3 regions of the Lactobacillus crispatus genome follow, and region 2 is predicted to be linked to each of the others. Evidence: predicted binding sites of a transcription regulator. Region 2 holds the regulator's gene; each other region holds the start of a gene.

Region 1 (3,291 bases), 180 kb from region 2:
AATGAAGTCTTGTTATTGGACTAAATACCCCGAATTGTAACCATCTAGTAGTTAGCTCACCATCAGATTCACCCATCATATGACCACCAATATCATGACTCCACCACGTGTAGCCAATGTTTGAAGCTGTAGAAGTAAAATATGGCTGAAAGGCTAATGATTTCCAAGAAATAACTGTATCTCCTGAAAATCCTAGTGGATATCTGTGAGATCCTACACCAGCGTATCGACTTAAAATAATTGCCTCATCCGGCTTGCGCTTAGCAATATCCTCAAATTGATAGTGATTAAGTAACCACAAAGGATCTAACTTCTTATCAGATAAGCTATAGCCTTGTTGCCAATCAATCCACCAAAAGTCAATTCCTTCATTTTCTAGTGGGTGTAATACATCTTTGAAGTAAGCTCCTCTAAACTGTTTGTTTTCTAGATCAAAAGCAGCAGGTTCTTCCGATTCAGTATCCAAATTCATGTCTTTAGCAACCACTGGGTATTGATCTTCAAAAGCTCTAATGCCATCAGCCGGATGAATATTTAATCCAATGTGCTTATTATGTTGATGAAGCCAACTTAAAAACTTAATATGATCCGGAAACAGATTTTTGTTCCAAGTAAAACCAGTCCATGGTGAACCATATTTAGCAGGAACGTCATCTTCCCTATGCCAATCAGTATCAATAACTGATACACTAATTGGAATCTTCTTTTGTTCAAATGTTTCTACTAATTTTTTGTACTCTTCCTGAGTATACGGATGATATCTGCTCCACCAATTTCCTAATGCGAATCTTGGAATTAAAGGCGTTTTACCAGTTAACTCATAAAAATCTTGAAGTTCTTCCTGATATGCATGCCCATAAGTAAATAGGTATCCATCTACTGAATCATTGCTTCTTGGATAATACTTATCGTTCTTCTTATCATAAATAAACGAACTAGAATCATCGAAATAGCTATATCCATCCTTAGACATAATCCCATTCTCTAAAGGAATCTCACCATCTGCTCTATCCAAAGTTCTAGCAGTTCCCTTTAGGTTGTTAGTACCTTCTGCATTCTCAGTACCAAAATGCCATCTGCTTACATGTAATGCTTGTGATACTTTGATATCTGCATATAAAGTATCAGGAGCGAATGTGCCACCATCATAATACAAATGAAAAGCATCAGTTATGATCTCAACAATGTGATTATTATGATTTTTTAATATCTCTGCATTAACCTTTTTAAAATTTCTATGTAATACAGCCGTTGTAGGGTGATCTTCAAATATACCACTATTATCTTGTTCGATTCTTATTAATGAATCAGTAATAACTGTAAAGCGATATGTGTCTCCTTTAATAATTTTATTCATAATCATTCCTCATTTTTGTAATCGCTTTCTTAAACAACTAATTACATTGTAATTGGAACGTTCCAAATAGTCAAATAAAAATGTATTTATTTTTACACGAATCATTTTATAGTTTCGCCGCTCAATTTATAATTAAAAAATAAAATGCCCACTTGTTCGCACGAACAAAAGTTTATATAATATAAATGTGCGTACGTTAGTTCGTGCAGTTTACTAAAGGCGGACGGTATTATGTATGATTTCAAGTACGAACCTCATCGTATTATTTTTATGATTGATAACAAAAGCTTTTTCGCATCATGCGAAGCCCTACGATTAGGCCTTAATCCTATGAAAGCTTGCCTAGTGGTTATTTCAAGACAGCCAGATGCTCCCTGGGGATCAGGCTTGATTATGGCTGCTTCTCCTCTAGCTAAGAAAAAATATAACCTACACAATGTCATGAGAGCTAGAAACTTACCCTCTAAAAAAGAAGCACCAGACTTAATGCTAGTTGATCCACATATGAATCTTTATATCAAACGCAGCATGCAGGTACTCGATATTTTTCGTAAATATGCAGCTGATGAAGATATTCATATGTACTCAATCGACGAAGGCATGATTGATATGACAACCTCTTGGAAACTATTTGGTAATGATCCATATAATGTTGCTCATAAAATTCAAAAAGATATTCACGATACTCTAGGGCTTTATACAACTTGTGGTATTGGTGAAAATCCCTTATTAGCTAAACTTGCCATGGACAATGAGGCTAAGCACAATAAATCTATGGTTGCCTTCTGGCATTACATCGATGTTCCAGATACGATCTGGCGTATTCCAAAATTAGAAGACGTTTGGGGCATTAATACTCGCACTGCTAATCATTTACGTAGAATTGGCATTAATAATGTCTACCAACTGGCGCACACTGATCCAGCCATTCTCAAGAAAGAATTTGGTATTATTGGTGAGCAGCTATTTGCGGAAAGCTGGGGCGTTGATCGCAGTATTATCAGTCATAAGTATCACCCAAAAACTAAAAGCTATGGCAACTCACAGGTTTTACAAAGGGACTATTCTCAGCAACGAGAAATCGAAATTGTCATTCGAGAAATCGGCGAACAAGTTGGAGCTAGAATTCGAGCACATAATTTGTGTGCAGGCAAGGTCAGTCTTTATATTGGCTTCTCCCTTTCAGAACTAGATTATGATAATGATCACGATGGTTTTAATGTTCAAAGAAAAATCACTCCAACTAATGTTAATCATGAACTTGTACAAACTTTACTAGCTATTTTTAGAAAAAATTGGCGAGGTGAAGCTGTACGCTGTATTGGCGTTAGCTATAGCGAGCTCGTTCCCGACCACAGTATGCAGTTAAATATCCTGGAAGATCCAGAACTACAGATCAAAAGATACAAGCTTGACCATGTAGTAGACAAATTGCGTAAAAAGTACGGCTTTTCCGCAGTAGTTAAAGCATCCAGTCTATCCAAAGGTGCAACAGCTATCCAGCGTAGCAAATTAGTTGGTGGACATAATGGTGGTAATGCTTATGAATAAAAATGCATTCGACCAAAAACTAGATGAGTTCTTTCGTAATTATCAGGATTCTGGCATGAAGAAATGGTCTGGTTTCTTTTTGAGTGATCATACTGTAAAAATTAGCAAGAGCAATATTGAAAGAAATACTAATTATTTTAAAAAGTCTGAAATGACTGTCGATAAAATTAGTGAAATTCTGCTAGATTCCTTTTGTAATCATAGACTGATCTCACTTCAACTAAAAGACCTAGATGAAAATGGTAATTTATCACCTGATATTAAAGGCTTTGTGGAAGGTTATTACGATCAAGAAACAATTATTGTATCAGGATCTAAGTTGCCTTTGGAAGCAATAAATCATGTGCAAATTATTAGCTAAAATATTAGTAAACCAAAAACCA
Region 2 (3,291 bases):
ACGGATTCTTGTGTCTTATTATTCAACTTTGAAAACGCAGCTTGTGATTTATCAAAAGCATCATGTAGATGATCGCCTAGCTTCCAAGCTCCCAAAGCCAAAAATGGCAACGGTAATAAAGCGACAATTGTTAAACGCCAATCAACAAAAATAATCATTGCGATCATTGTTGACAGCCCCATAACTAAAGAATCAACTAAAGTTAAAACACCGTCTCCAGCTACATTCTGAATAGCGGAAACATCATTAGTGGCATGTGCCATTAAATCACCCGTTCGATGGCGCTGATAAAAAGTTCGGTCCATAATCATAAAATGATCGAATAACTTTGACCGCATCTGCCGTTCCAATTCTGCCGCTCCGCCCCAGATTTGCTTACGCCAGAAATAGCGCAAAATATAAAGAGTGAGCGCTGCGGCTAAAACGGCAATGATCAGCATTCCGTATTGGCCCCAGGAAATATGTCCTTGATCAAGTTGATCAGCCATCAAACCTAATACGCGCGGTGGTACTAAATTGGCTAAGGAAGTCAGCGCTAAGAAAGTAATCCCAATAATGTAGCGCTTTTTTTCAGCCTTAAAAAACCAACCTAGTTTGCTAAATATTCCCATATTTCACCTCATTTTAAAAATTGCACAAAAAAAGAGACAAAGAAAATCCTTCGCCTCTTTCCAAAAATAATCTAAATTAATTACCTTTGTTGGTGTTTCATCATGTTCATTACTTGATGTACCTTCTTATTTGAAGGCTTTTGTCCCATTTGAGACATCATAGCAACGATCATATCTTCACTAATAGGAGGATTTTCCTTAAAGTACTTCTTCATGTATGCTCTTGCACCATAGAAACCCGCTGTTGCACCAACCAAGAGCGCAACAATGATCAAAAAAATTGCTAAACCTAAATTCATCTTATTAAATCCTCCATCTAACTAACATTTATATTTTATCATAATCCTCTAACTTATTAAAAGAGCTAGTTAATCTTTTCTAAGTCCTTTTTTTCTTTGAGCACGTTTAGCTCGTTCTGAAGTAACTTCTTTACCATTCTTATCCAAGATAACCATGTTTTCAACATCTTGTTTAAAAGCTGCTCTAAAGTTAGCTAAAAACTTCTTATGCAGTTCTTTTCTTTCTGCTTCTTCTTCAGGAGTTAATCCTTCTTTTTCTTTCTTATGGTAAAGTTCATTAATTCGATCTGTTACCTTTTTTTCTTCTTCTTTACTCATTGCATCTTTATTATCCATAATAGTTCCACCTCACATTAACAATCATTAGTCTACCTTATTTTTTATCATAAAAAAAGTATAACTTCTTAAGAACGCCTGTTTGAGAATATTGACATTATCTGGTAGAATTAGGTTATAATATTAAGTACCATAAATACAAACGGAGAATTAAAAATGCCAAGAAAAACAAGCGATAAAAAGCAACTAGAAATTTTGCAATATATTTACGATACAGTTGAGAAACGGAGCATTCCACCTACAGTTAGAGAAATCTGTTCTGCAGTTGGTCTTTCTTCTACTTCCACTGTCCATGGTCATTTAGCTCGCCTTGAAAGAAAGGGCTGGCTAGTAAAAGACGCTACAAAACCTCGTGCTTTGGAAATTACCCGTGAGGGTAAAAAAGAGTTAGGTATCAAGCCAAAGGAAATTCCAGTTATCGGTGTGGTTACTGCAGGACAACCAATTCTGGCAGTTGAAGATATTGATGACTACTTTCCACTCCCACCAGACTTAAAAAGTGATGCTGGTGAACTCTTTATGCTCAAAGTCCACGGTGAAAGTATGATTAACGCTGGCATTTTAAACGGTGATAGCGTAATCGTACGCAAACAATCATCTGCCAACAATGGTGAAATCGTGGTGGCAATGACTGAAGAAAATGAAGCTACAGTTAAGCGTTTCTACAAAGAAAAGGATCACTACCGATTACAGCCAGAAAATGATACAATGGCTCCAATCATTTTACCTAAAGTTACAATTTTGGGTAAGGTAGTTAGCTTGTATCGTAATAACATTGACTAATTTCAATTTTGACCTAGATAATTTATCTAGGTCTTTCTTTATGCCAAAATTTCAGTTATTTTTTCTTCAAATAATGGTAACCATTTCTTTAGATAACCCGCACGAGTTGGATGAATTTCATCAGCCATATACAAAGCGTCTTGATGCTGAAAATCAGGATGATCGTATAAATCTAGAATCTCAACGCGACACTTTTGAGCCAGTTCGTGTACTCGTTCAACCATCTGTTTGTATAACGGATTAGCAAAATAAGGATTAGTATAAATTAAAATTGGACATTTCCACCTTGCTTGAGCCGTTGAAATCATATATTCCAAAGCTCCCGTAATGGTTTTGGTGTCAAAGTTTTGATTAGTAATTTTGCCTAGTTTTTTATTTTGATTTGCATCATTAGTTGAAAGTTGTAAGACAAAAACATCAGGTTGTGATTCGGTCAACTCTTCTCTAAAACGAGCAACATAAGAATCGTTTGGCTTATAAGTATCTTCATCAACTAAGGTCGTACCATTTTCTGCATCTTTAATTGCAGCAACGCCATCACGCTTCCAAAGATAATCAACAAAGCTTTCACCCAAAGCGCCAAAACCAAAAGTAACGGAAGAACCCAAAAATAAAATTTTCTTACCTATCAAAGGGCTCGCAACGGTTTGTACACTATTTAGACTATACTTACGACTATTTCCTGCTAAATAAGCAATATCAGTGTAATAACGTTGATGTAAAGCATGCTCATCTAGATCCATGCGTAATTCATTTAAAGCGATATCCGATAAATCATTATTTTGTCTAATTGGAATCAAAAAAGTTTCATTACTCATTTTCAGATTTTTCCTTTTCTACATACGGCTTGATTTTATCCCAATCTTTAATAATATCATCTGTTAGCTTGCGATTATAAAAAACAGCGGCAGGATGATATTCTGGGAAAATAGTGTATCTTTCTTTTGACCAAATATAGCCGTCTTTAGTTTCATTTAAACGTAAAATTGGTGTATTTTTAATTACTTGACCATGTTCAGCTGAAATCTTATGACCAGACCCCAAAAGACGTTCTAATCCCGTATTACCCAAGGCAACAATTAGTTTTGGTTGAGCATAGTCAATTTCAAAATCTAAGAAAGGCGCATGAGCTAGAATCTCTTTTTTGGTTGGCTTACGATTGGGATATTTGATTACTTCTTTATTTTCACGCTTGCTAAAAACCTTTTTGATTGCAAAAGGTCGACTTCTCACAGCAGATGTAATATATACCTGATCACGTG
Region 3 (3,291 bases), 750 kb from region 2:
ACAATTTATGTTACAGGTGGATGGCTTTTATAACTAAGACGTTGTAATAAGAATTTTATGGTATACTCAACATGATAAATTAAAATTTGAAGAGGTAAATATGGCAGATATCGGAGATAAATTAAAGAGCGCCAGAGAGGCTAAGGGACTTTCAATTGCAGATATTGAAAAAGCTACTAAAATTCAGAGCAGATATCTTGAAGCGATTGAGAAGAATGAATTTGATAAACTTCCAGGCGATTTTTATGTTAGAGCATTTATTCGTCAATATGCACAAGTTGTTGGCTTGGATGGTAAGGAGTTATTAAGTGATTACCACGATGATGTACCAGAAGCTAAGCCAGATGAGTACGTAGAAAACTCGATTGATAATAAGAGTGAAGAAGTACGAGAAACCACCGACAATAAGAAAAATTTGTGGAAGAATTACTTGCCACGAATTGCGATCGGACTTGGTGTAATTATCGTAATTCTTGTAGTGTACGTTTTGTATGCTCGTCTTTCTTCAGGTGGTCAAAAGAACCAAGCTGATAATAATGATGTAACTGTTTCATCACAAAAGTCATCATCGTCATCTTCTAAGAAAGCTAAAAAAGTAGTAGTCAATAAAGTTAAGGTTACTAAGGTTAGTGACAATGAGTACCGAGTTACTGGCTTGAATAAAAACCGTCGCCTAGTTGTGCGTGCTGGTGAAAACCAAAATATTTCAGCAGGTGTACAAGTCAATGGTAATGCTAATAGCTGGCAATCAACTTTACTTGCTAATCAAAAGCACACTATGACTTTGCCAAGCAATGCAGAGAGAGTAGTGATTACTTTAGGCAACGATAATGGTACTTCAATCACTATTGCAGGTAAGAAAATCCCATATACAGCAAACAATGCGTACAGGACAATTACTTTGTTGATTGGTAAGGCTAAGGGAACTACTAGTCAAAATAATAGTAGTTCTAATAATACGGGCTCTACTAATAACAATACAACCAATAGTAGTTCTACCCAAAGCCGTACAACTACTCAAAGCAGTGCTACTCATCAAAGCAGTCGTCAACAATCATCTACTACTACTCAAAGTAGCCAACAAACCCAACAAAGTAGTCAAACTCAACAATCATCTACTACTCAATCATCAGCAGACACTAACAATGGCAATGATGGTGGAAATAATAACAACAATTAAAATCTAGGAGTGTTAGAATGAATTTACCTAATAAACTTACTGTTTTTAGAATCTTTTTGATTCCAGTATTTATGTTAATCATCATTTTTGGTGGGAATGCTAGTGTTCAAGCAGCAGGCTCAACTGTTGTTTGGAGTCGTGTTATTGCTGCTATCGTTTTTGCTGTTGCTTCGGCTACTGATTGGTTTGACGGTCACATTGCGCGTTCACGTAATATGGTAACCAATTTTGGTAAGTTTGCTGATCCATTAGCTGATAAGATGTTAACTATGACTGCTTTCATTTTCTTAGTTGAATTGAAACTTGCTCCAGCATGGGTAGTAGCTATCATCGTTTGTCGTGAATTGGCTGTTACTGGTTTGCGTTTGATCTTAGCAGAAAATGAAGGACAAGTTTTAGCAGCAAAGATGCCTGGTAAAATTAAGACTACTTGCCAAATGTTATCAATCATTTTCTTATTGATTGGTGACTTCTTCCACATTGGTACTATCTTACTTTACCTTGCGTTGATCTTTACTATTTACTCAGGTTACGATTACTTCCACCAATCATGGGGCGTATTCAAGGGCTCAATGTAAAATAGTATTAAGTCAAGAATGATTAAAAGAAGCATTTGCTTCTTTTTTATTTTGTAAAAAAATAATGGCGATTTTTTGCGTAATAAATAATAGAGGGTAAAAAATCCTTTGAACGTTCGTTTGCATTTCTCTTGCAAATTGGACGGCGGTCAAAGTATAATTATTAGGTACGAAAAATAGGAGGACATTAATGGCCAAAGACGAAAAACAGGCTGCTTTAGATGCAGCGCTTAAAAAAATCGAAAAGAATTTCGGTAAGGGTGCTGTAATGCGGATGGGCGAAAAAGCTGATACGCAAATTTCAACAGTGCCAACAGGTTCATTAGCTTTAGATGCTGCTATCGGTGTAGGTGGATATCCTCGTGGTCGTATTATTGAAGTTTATGGCCCAGAATCATCTGGTAAGACTACTGTAGCCCTTCATGCTGTAGCTGAGGTACAAAAGCGTGGTGGTACTGCAGCTTATATTGATGCAGAGAATGCGATGGACCCTGCTTATGCTGAAGCTTTAGGTGTAGATATTGATTCATTAATTTTGTCACAACCTAATACTGGTGAAGAAGGTTTGCAAATCGCTGATACTTTGATTTCCAGTGGGGCAATTGACATTGTAGTAGTCGACTCTGTTGCTGCCTTAGTACCACGAGCAGAAATTGAAGGCGAGATGGGGGATGCCCATGTTGGTTTACAAGCGAGATTAATGAGTCAAGCTTTGCGTAAGCTATCAGGTAATATTTCTAAAACCAAAACTATTGCCATCTTTATTAACCAGATTCGTGAAAAAGTTGGGGTAATGTTTGGTAATCCTGAAACTACCCCAGGTGGTCGTGCTCTTAAGTTTTACTCAACTATTAGATTGGAAGTAAGAAGAGCTGAACAGATTAAGCAATCAGGAGATGTTCTTGGTAACAGAGTTAAAATTAAAGTTGTTAAGAACAAGGTTGCTCCACCATTTAAGGTGGCAGAAGTAGACATTATGTACGGTAAGGGAATTTCACAAAGTGGTGAATTACTGGACATGGCTGCTGATAAGGACATTATCGATAAAGCAGGTTCTTGGTACTCTTACAAGAGTGATCGAATTGGTCAGGGACGTGAGAATGCTAAGAAGTATCTAGAAGAGCATCCAGATATTTATCAAGATATCCAAAAGCAAGTGCGTCAAGCTTACGGGATTGATGAAAAGTCAATTGCTGATCGTGAAGATCCAGAAAAGATCAAGGAGAAGCGCGAAGAAGCCAAGACAGAAAAAGAAGCTGCTACAGATAAAAAGTCTGATCAAGCTAAATAATTATGTCAAAAACCCTGGATTTATTTTCCAAGGTTTTTTGATTTAATTGACATGAACAGATAGGTTCTTTATCATAAAAGTTGTGTGAATAATTCTAAAAAAGGCGATAGTAATCATGAATAATATTTTAACAATTATGATTCCCGTCGCAACTGCCATTGTTTCACTCTTGGTGGGTTCAGTGGTTGGTTATGCAATTCGCAAGCATTCTTGGGAACAAAAAGCTCAAAATGCCCAGAATG

Evidence for each region. The regulator LexA, encoded in region 2, represses DNA repair genes until DNA is damaged. The targets are predictions, from matches to a motif close to CNAACANNTGTTNG.
Region 1: the regulator LexA is predicted to act here: its motif matches at 1,548-1,561, upstream of J6L97_RS03500 (Y-family DNA polymerase).
Region 3: the regulator LexA is predicted to act here: its motif matches at 1,868-1,881, upstream of recA (recombinase RecA).

Annotation. Positions count from the first base shown of each region.
Region 1 covers NZ_CP072197.1:688,234-691,524, reverse strand. Annotated here, with positions in the region: gene J6L97_RS03505 (glycoside hydrolase family 31 protein) at 1-1,357, opposite strand, end outside; gene J6L97_RS03500 (Y-family DNA polymerase) at 1,589-2,908, shown strand; gene J6L97_RS03495 (hypothetical protein) at 2,901-3,269, shown strand.
Region 2 covers NZ_CP072197.1:870,425-873,715, reverse strand. Annotated here, with positions in the region: gene J6L97_RS04310 (ABC transporter ATP-binding protein) at 1-611, opposite strand, end outside; gene J6L97_RS04305 (YneF family protein) at 692-910, opposite strand; gene J6L97_RS04300 (DUF896 domain-containing protein) at 980-1,246, opposite strand; gene lexA (transcriptional repressor LexA) at 1,403-2,029, shown strand; gene J6L97_RS04290 (SGNH/GDSL hydrolase family protein) at 2,068-2,847, opposite strand; gene J6L97_RS04285 (uracil-DNA glycosylase) at 2,840-3,291, opposite strand, start outside.
Region 3 covers NZ_CP072197.1:1,623,262-1,626,552, reverse strand. Annotated here, with positions in the region: gene ymfI (elongation factor P 5-aminopentanone reductase) at 1-33, shown strand, start outside; gene J6L97_RS07935 (helix-turn-helix domain-containing protein) at 101-1,180, shown strand; gene pgsA (CDP-diacylglycerol--glycerol-3-phosphate 3-phosphatidyltransferase) at 1,198-1,758, shown strand; gene recA (recombinase RecA) at 1,949-3,049, shown strand; gene rny (ribonuclease Y) at 3,165-3,291, shown strand, end outside.